Regions from separate parts of the Dankookia sp. P2 genome, predicted to be linked through region 2. Evidence: predicted binding sites of a transcription regulator. Region 2 holds the regulator's gene; the other holds the start of a gene.
What was found. The regulator LexA, encoded in region 2, represses DNA repair genes until DNA is damaged. The targets are predictions, from matches to a motif close to TGTTCTANNTANGTTC.
Positions count from the first base shown of each region.

Region 1: ACQ86J_RS14810 (S24 family peptidase) is a predicted target of LexA. The motif match lies at 3,018-3,033, and genes of this name have one in related genera.

Region 1 covers NZ_CP192581.1:2,473,251-2,477,622, forward strand. The annotation lists partial or broken gene ACQ86J_RS14795 (lysine--tRNA ligase) at 1-111, shown strand, start outside; gene ACQ86J_RS14800 (hypothetical protein) at 394-1,266, shown strand; gene ACQ86J_RS14805 (phosphatidylglycerol lysyltransferase domain-containing protein) at 1,152-2,084, shown strand; gene ACQ86J_RS14810 (S24 family peptidase) at 2,235-2,882, opposite strand; gene ACQ86J_RS14815 (hypothetical protein) at 3,061-3,498, shown strand; gene ACQ86J_RS14820 (hypothetical protein) at 3,495-3,941, shown strand; gene ACQ86J_RS14825 (hypothetical protein) at 4,088-4,309, shown strand; gene ACQ86J_RS14830 (portal protein) at 4,313-4,372, shown strand, end outside.
Region 2 covers NZ_CP192581.1:250,351-254,722, reverse strand. The annotation lists gene ACQ86J_RS01415 (ComEC/Rec2 family competence protein) at 1-532, shown strand, start outside; gene ACQ86J_RS01410 (hypothetical protein) at 589-1,221, shown strand; gene ACQ86J_RS01405 (hypothetical protein) at 1,254-1,952, shown strand; gene lexA (transcriptional repressor LexA) at 1,949-2,683, opposite strand; partial or broken gene ACQ86J_RS01395 (molybdopterin molybdotransferase MoeA) at 2,804-4,008, opposite strand; gene moaC (cyclic pyranopterin monophosphate synthase MoaC) at 4,073-4,372, opposite strand, start outside.

The DNA.
Region 1 (4,372 bases), 2.2 Mb from region 2:
CTCGGCGCCCAGGAGGGCCCGCGCTTCGGCGGCTTCGTCGCGCTCTACGGCATCCCCGGCACCATCGGGCTGATCGAGACGGCGCTCGCGCGTGAGGCACCTGCCGCGTGAGCCCCCGCCTCGCCTGGCTGCGCCGGAACGGGCCCGCGGTCTTCGGCGTGGTCCTCCTGGTCGCCGCCATCTTCGTCGTCCAGCGCAGATCCCGCACCCTTTCGGTGGCCGAGATCCGCACCGCCATGGCGGCGCTGCCGGCCAGCGCGCTGTGGAAGGCGGCGGGCTTCACCGTGCTCGCCTACCTGGTGCTGGCGGTCTACGACAAGCTGGGCTCGATCTATGCCGGGCGGCCGGTCTCCTGGCCGAAATCGCTTTCTTGCCTCCTTCTGCGGCTATTCGTTGGCGCACAACCTCGGCTTCGCCGCGGTGTCGGGCGCCGCGGTGCGCTACCGGCTCTATTCGGCCTGGGGGCTGACGCCGCTCGAGATCGCCAAGGTGGTCGGCTTCACCAGCCTGACCTACGGCCTGGGCGGCATGGCGCTCGGCGGCCTGGTGCTGGTCTTCGAGCCGGAGGTGGTGCCCTGGTTCGGCACCCACCTGCCGCACTGGGCGCTGCAGGCCATGGCCCTGCCGCTCTGGGGCATCGTGCTCACCTATGTCGTGCTCAGCCGCTTCAAGCGGCATGTGCGGCTCTTCGGGCACGAGATCGACCTGCCCGAGCCGCGCATGGCGCTGATGCAGACCGGCCTCGCCACCGTCGACGTGGCGATCACCGCGGCCATCTTCTACATCCTGCTGCCGCAGGCGGAGGGGCTGACCTTCCTGCGCTTCGTCGGCATCTACCTCGCGGCCTATACCGCCGGCATCGCCGCGCATGTCCCTGGCGGGCTCGGCGTCTTCGACGGCGCCGTCCTGCTCGGCCTGCAGCCCTACATGCCGGCGCCCGAGGTGATCGGCGCGCTGCTGGTCTTCCGGCTGTATTACTACATCATCCCGCTGTTCATCTCCGGCACCCTCTTCGTCGGCTTCAAGCTCGGCCAGCGCCGCAACATCCTGCAGCGGGTCACCGCGCTCGGGCGGGGAGCGAGACGCTGGAGGTGCCGGCGATCGCCTCGCTCGTGGCGCTCGCCGGCGCGCTGCTTATCTTCTTGGGGGCGCTGCCGACCAAGGGGACGATCATCGAGGAATGGGCCGGCCATGCCGCGGCCCTCGCCTCCCACTTTGCCGCCTCGGTCGTGGGGTCGCTGCTGCTGGTCATGGCCTATGGGCTGATGCGCCGGCTGACCATCGCCTGGGGCTTCAGCCTGTTCCTCCTGCTGAACGGCGCCGCCATCGGCTGGGTGCGCGGCGAGGCCTGGTGGCTCTGGGGCGCCTTCCTGCTGCTGGCCGGGCTGGTCGCCAGCCTGCGCGCCGCCTTCTACCGCGACAGCCGGTTGGTGCGGGAGCCGCTCTCGCCGGAAGCCGTGGTGCCGCTGACCGCGGTCGCCGCCTGCGGCATCACCCTGGCGCTGGTATCCTATGGCGGGCGCGTCTCGGAGACCGCCTGGTGGGGGGTGGTCTTCTCCGAGCTCGCGCCGGACAGCCTTCGGTTCACCGTAGGGCTGACCGGCGTGCTGCTGCTGGTCGGCATGGTGCGGCTGCTGCGGCCGGCGCGCTTCGCGCCGCTGGCCTGGGACGCGGCCACGCGGTCGCGGATCGCCACGCTCGGCGGGCTGGCCCCGCGGGAGGCCGATGGCGCGGTCTTCGGTGAGGGCGAGCGCGCCGGCTTTGCCTTCCTCAAGCGCGACGGCGTCTGGCTGGCGCTCGGCGACCCGGCGGGGGAGCGGAAGGATGCTATCTCGGCGATCTGGCGCTTCCGCGATCTCTGCGAACGGGCAGGGGTGGATGCTGCATTCTGGCGCGTCGGGCCCGACTACCTCAGGGTCTATGCCGATATCGGCCTGCATGCCGTGCCGCTGCGGCAGCGGGAGGAAGACCGGCCCTGCTACCTGGCGCTGCGCGCCGAGCGGGACCTGGAGAGCCTGCGGCCGCTGCTGCCGCCGGAGATGCGGCGCGCGGCGGAAGAGCTGGAGCGGAGCCGGGCGGCCTGAAGAAGGCCCGGCAGAAGGTACTCTCCCCAGACCCCCCATCTATTTTTTCTGACTCTGGCACCCGCCGCGCAGCGGGTGACGACTCACAAGAGGGAAGGAAGGGGTTTGGGGAGGGAACACTTTTCCCCTCCCCGGCCTTGCAGTCCCGTCCTACTGCGTCGCCCAGACTATCCGGTGCATCCAGGTGATCTCCGGGATCTCGAAGCTGTAGTCCGGATGCGCCGGGTTCAGGCTGCGCAGGTCCACCCGCTTGGCGGATTGCCGCTTCAGCTCCTTCGCCATCACCTCCCCTTTCTGCGTCCGCACCACCACGCGGTCGCCGCGCCGCACCGGCGCGCCGGGGGAGACGATGACTACGTCGCCGTCGCGGAAGACCGGCTCCATGCTCTCGCCCGAGATCTCCAGCGCATAGGCGTTGGGGTCGCCGATCTCCGGCACCGAGATCTCGTCCCAGCCGCCGCCGACGGGGTAGCCGCCATCGTCGAAATAACCCTCGCCGCCGGCCTGGGCGAGGCCGATCAGCGGGATGCGCCGCCCCGCCAGGCCGCGCCCGCCGCGCGGCAGCGCCGCAACGCCGGTGACCAGGGACGCGAAGTCGGAGAACCCCGCCCCGGTCGCCGCCAGCACCTTCGCCACGCTCTCGGTGGAGGGCCAGCGTGCCCGGCCATCGGCGCCGATGCGCTTCGAGGGATTGAAGGCGGTGGCGTCGAGCCCGGCCTTGCGGGCGAGGCCGGAGGCGGACAGCCCGTTCTCGGCCGCCAGCGCGTCGAGCGCCCGCCAGATATCCTCATGCGTCATGGCGTCGTTCCTGCCCGGCATCCGGCCGGCCCGTTCATGCTGTGAATCATGGGGATAACATCCTAGGTGCGGAGTCAGAGTGCAATAGGCTAATTTTCCTTGTTTATGCTTGCCTCTGCCATCCTCGCGCGGATATGTTCCTAAAATGTTCACGCCAGGAGAGAGGAAAATCCCCCCGATGACGCCCCCGAACACCGCGCTCCCCCGCCCCGCCGCCACCGCCCCGCGCGGTCGGACCGAAGCCTTTCGCAACGCGGAGGAAGCCTGGTTCTGGACGATGGCCGCGCTCATCGCCCGGCGCGACGGCGCCCGCATCGTCTCCGGCGCCGGCTTGGTGCAGCGCCCCTGCGAGCCGGACGACGTGGTGAAGGTTCTCGACCGCCTCTATCGCCAGCGCCGCATCGACCTGCAGCATGCGCGCATCCTGCGGATCTGGGGTGAAAGGCAGCAGGCGCCCGATCCGCGCGCGCCGCGGGAGGGCGGCGACGCGCGGCTGTGGCGCGAGGCGATGGCGCGGCTCGACTGGCCGTTGCGGGTGAAGGGCATCGTCGACGGTCCCTCGCTGCCGATGCAGGATTCAGCTGATATCATCGCGTTTCCCGGCAAGCTGCGGTGACCGCCGCGGCGCGGCCGGCGCATCGCCGCGCGGCGGAGGCCGGGCAGCGCGCCTTCATCGTCTTCGGCGGCAGGGCGGACCAGCCCTGGCTGCGCCTGCTGCGCCCGGGCTTCCGCCACTGCTTCGCGGTGCTGGCGGATGCCACTGGCTGGACCGTGCTCGACCCGCTCTCGGGACGGCTGGTGGTGGCGCGGCTGGAGGTGCCGGCGCAGTTCGACCTGCCCGGCTTCTACCGTCGCGCCGGATCTGCGGTCTGCGGTCCTTTCGCCCCCGGCAGGCCGCGCTGGCGGCTGCTGCCGCCGCTCTCGCCCTTCACCTGCGTGGCGCTGTGCCGGGCCGTGCTGGGCGCCGGCACGCCCTTCGCGGTGACGCCCTGGGGGCTGTTCCGCCGCCTCGCCAACAATAGGAAAAATATCTTGACACTTGGTACGGCTCCGCGTTAATCCTCCTCTCGTCAACGGGCGATCTGCGCCCGGTGGCATCCTCCCGATCCCCTCCCCGACCTCACCGAAGGCCCGCTCCCCTTCCACCGGGGGGCGGGCCTTCGGGCTTTCGGGCAGGGCATCCCCAACAGATCGAGGTGACGCGCATGGGTGGCCTGTTCCGCGCCCCGAAGCCGGTCGTCGTCCCGCCGGCGCCAACGCCCGCGCCGGCCATCGCCCCGCCCCCGCCCGAGCAGCAGGGCGAAGCCGCCCGGGCCGCGGCCCGCGACCGGGTCGCGCGCGGGCTGGAAGGCACCATCGCCACCTCCGCCCGCGGCGTGCTGGAGGCGCTGCCCTCCGCCCCCCGCAAGTCCCTGCTGGGGGAGTAGCCCATGGACGCGACCGAGATGCTCGCCCGCCACGCCGCGGCGCTGGAGCGGCGCCGCCCGCTC
Region 2 (4,372 bases):
GATCGCGGCGCTGGGCGCGCTCACGGTCGGTGGGCTCTACCTGCTGGTGACCGGCTGCGCGGTGCCGATGCAGCGCAGCTTCGCCATGGCGGCGCTGGCGACGCTGGCGCTGCTGACGGGGCGGCGGGCCCTCAGCCTGCGCGCCTGGGCCCTTGCTGCCGCGGCAGTGCTGCTGCTGCAACCGGCGGCGGTGCTCGGCGCCAGCTTCCAGATGAGCTTCGCCGCGGTGCTCGCCCTGATCGCCGGCTGGGACGCGCTGCGGCCGCATCTGCCGAAGCCGGGGCGTGGCGCCTGGCGTCAGCGGCTGGCGCTGGCGGCCTGCGGCGTGCTTGCGACCTCGGTGCTCGCCGGTGCGGCGACGACGCCGTTCGGCCTCCACCATTTCGGCCGGCTGCAGCTTTACGGCGTCGCGGCCAATGCGCTGGCGGTGCCGCTGACCTCGGCGCTGGTGATGCCGGCCGGCATGGCGGCGGCGGCGCTGATGCCCTTCGGGCTGGAGGATCTCGCCCTGGTTCCGATGGGCTGGGGGTAGAGGGCATCCTGGCCATCGCCCGCTGGGTCGCCGACTGGCCGGGCGCGGCGCTGACGGTGCCGCCGATCCCGGCCTGGGGCCTCGGTCTCTGCACCTTTGGTACGCTCTGGCTCTGCCTGTGGCGCGCGCGCTGGCGATTATTAGGTGTGCCGCTGTTGCTGCTCGGCCTGGCGAGTGGCGCTTGGCAGCGGCCGCCGGACATCCTGGTCTCGGCCGATGCGCGGCTGATCGGGCTGCGGGCGGGGCAGGGGCTGGCGGTCCAGAAGCTGGCCGGGGCTTCCGGGCTGACACGAGGAGATTGGTCGCGGCTGTATGGGGCGACCGGGGACACGTTGCTGCCGAAGGCCGGAAGGTTCAGCGCCGAAGGGATCGCCTGCACCACCGGGACCTGCGTGCTGCAGCCGGCGCCGGATGCACCCGCCGCCGTGCTGCTGCGCGGCGCTGCGCCGGCGGAGGCTTGCGCCGCCGCAGCGCTGGTGGTCTCGGCCGAGCCGGTGCGCGGACATTGCGCCGCGCAGGTGGTGGACCGCTTTGCGGTTTGGCGGAACGGCGCGCATGCCATCTGGTTGGAGCCGGGCGGGGTGCGGGTGCTGAGCGATCGTGCCGCGCGCGGCACCCGGCCCTGGGTGCCGTCCGTCCCGGTGCCGCGCGGCACGCCATCCCAGGATCCGCCGGCCACCATCGAGTAGAGACAGCGCAGATGCAGTCAGGATACCGCGCGATGCCAGTGGCATCCGACATCGCCGTGGAGTTGCTGCCGGGCACGGTCGACGTCGCCGCGGGGCTGGAGCCGGCGATCGAGGCCGCCTGGGTGGCGGCGCAGGTGCGGGCCCGCGGGCGGCTGTTCAATGGCCGCGTCTTCTCAGTCACCGGTCTCGCTGCAGGACGCATCGCCGGGCGGCTGGTGGAGTACCGCTTGGCGGTCGCGGCCTATGCCGACCCGGTGCTGGCCGCGGCTCTTGGGGTGAGACCGCTCGCGGTCTGTGGCGTGCTACGGATGCCGGACGGCATCCTGTTCGGCCGTCGCCAGCTTGGCGCGACCTATGAGGCCGGGCTCTGGCAGACGCCGCCCGCCGGCAGTGTCGATGCCGGCGCCGTGCGGGATGGGCAGGTCGATGCAGTCGGGCAGATCCGCACCGAGCTGGCGGAGGAAATCGGGCTCGATTGGTCGCGGGTCGACGACTGCCGCGCCATCACCCTGGTGCAGCACGCGGCGACTGGGGTGCACGACCTGGCTTTCCTGTTGCAAACGCCGGCACGCTTCGCCGAGGTGGCGGCCTGCCATGCCGCGAGCGGCTGTGCCGAGTACACCGAGTTGCGCGCCGTTCCGGAACCGGCGCTGGGCGCCTTCCTGTGCGCCGAGGGCGACCGGATGGTTCCGGCTGCGCCCCTGTTCCTGCGAGCGGCCGGGATCGGCTAGTACTTCCGCAGCAGCCCGATCAACCGGCCCTGCACGCGGACCCGGTCCGGTCCGAAAATCCGGGTTTCGTAGCGCGGATTGGCCGCTTCCAGGGCGATGGAGTTGCCTCGGCGGCGCAGGCGCTTCAGCGTCACCTCGTTCTCGTCGACCAGCGCCACCACGATGGAGCCATTGTCGGCGGTGTCGCCGCGGCGGATGATGACCGTGTCGCCGTCCAGGATGCCGGCTTCCACCATCGAATCGCCGGCAACTTCCAATGCGTAATGCTCCCCGCCGCCGAGTAGGGCGGCCGGCACTTCCACGCTGTTGCCGGAGTCCCGCAGCGCCTCGATCGGCAAGCCCGCGGCAATGCGGCCATAGAGCGGCAGCTGCACCGCCGCCGCTTCGCTTGTCTTCGGCACTCCGGGCAGGTTTGCGGCGAAGTTGCCCCGGATGACGTTCGGCGCGAAAGCCGGGTCGCGGGCTGCGGCCGGGACGGCAGGCTGCGCCGCCTCCGCGGTGCGGCGCGGCGCCATGTTTTCCGGCAGGCGGATCACTTCCAGTGCCCGGGCCCGATGGGCGCGGCGGCGCAGGAAGCCGCGTTCCTCGAGCGCCGTGATCAGGCGGTGGATGCCCGACTTGGACTTCAGCTTCAGCGCCTCCTTCATCTCCTCGAAAGAAGGGGAGAAGCCGGTCTGGCGCAGATGCTTGTCGATGAAGATCAGCAGCTCGTGCTGCTTGCGCGTGAGCACCGTATCGCCTCCGTCCTTGGCCGCGCCCCTCCCGCCACGCGGGAACAAGGGGCAACCGAGTCGGCCTGTTCTACGAAGGTTCTCCGCGTCGGGTCAAACGGTTTTCCACAGGTCGGGCGTTCAAATCCCGAGATCGCCCAAGGGGATGACTTCCACCATCGCCCCGGCGGGCAGGGCCGGGGCACGCGGCGCGCGCAGGATCAGCGCCTCGGCCCGCGAGAGGACCTTCAGCATGGAGCTGTCCTGCAACGGGAAGGGGGTGGCGACGGGCTGGCCGTCCGGCCCCGGCGCGAAGGTCGCCCGCAGATGGTCGAGATCGCCGGTCGTTCTCTGCCAGCGGCGCCCGGCCAGGGCGCGCAGAGTCCGCGGTGGCCCACCCGGCAAGCCGGACAGGCGCTCGATCGCCGGGATCAGGAACTGCACGGCACAGACCATTGCGGAGACGGGATTGCCCGGTAGGCCCAGCACCGGCGTCGCGCCGAGCCGGCCCCAGATCAGCGGCTTCCCCGGCCGCATGGCAATCTGCCAGAAGTCCAGATCGAAACCCTGGGGACCGAGCGCCGCCTGGACCAGGTCGTGGTCGCCGACACTGGCGCCGCCGGTGGTCACCAGCAGGTCGCAGGCACGGGCGGCGGAGGCGGCCTGGGCGATGGCGTCCCGATCGTCGGGCGCGATCGGCAGCACCAGCGGGTCGGCGCCGGTCGCGCGGACCAGCGCGGCCAGGGCGTGCGCATTGCTGCTGACGATGCCGCCGGTCGGGATCGGGTCGCCGGGCAGGGCGATTTCGTCGCCGGTTGCCAGGATGCCGATCCGTGGCGCCCGGTGCACCGCCAGCCAGGCATGGTTGGCGGCGGCGGCCAAGCCGATGTCGCGGGCGGTCAGGCGCTTGCCGGCAGCCAGCAATTCCTCTCCGGCGGCGAAGTCGAGTCCACGGGCGCGGATCCAGCGGCCGGGGCGGACGCTCTCGGTGACCCGCACTTGGTTGCCCGTCGCCTCGGCGTCCTCCTGCAGCAGGATGGCATCGGCGCCGGGGGAACGAAGGCACCGGTGAAGATCCGCACCGCCTGACCCGGGCCGACCTCCCCGGCAAAAGGATGGCCGGCCGGGGCGGCGCCGATGACGTCCAGGCTCGCCCCCACCAGCGCCTCGGCAGCGCGGACGGCATAGCCATCCATCGCCGAGACGTCGGCCGGCGGCTGGGTGACCCGGGACAGCACGGGGCGGGCGAGAATGCGATTCCAGCCGCTGGCAAGCGGCAGCGTCTCGGCCGGGGTGGCGGCAAGGCTGGCCAGGATACGGCTGCGGGCTTCCTCGACCGAGATCATCGCATTTCCTCAGAAGCTATTGCTCCTGCAGCAAATCTCAGCAGGAGAGCTTCATCTCGCATGATCACTCGGCCTCATAGGTGCCGGACTTTCCGCCCGATTTATGCACCAGGCGCACCGCGTCTATCCGCATCCCGCGGTCGATCGCCTTGCACATGTCATAGATCGTCAGCGCCGCGACCGTGACCGCTGTCAGGGCTTCCATCTCGACTCCGGTGCGGCCGCCAACCTTCACCAAAGCCTCGATGTCCACCGCATTCGGCGGGGCCGCGACGAGGTCGACCGTGACTTTCGACAGCATCAATGGGTGACAGAGCGGGATCAGGTCGCTGGTGCGCTTGGCGGCCATGATGCCCGCTAGGCG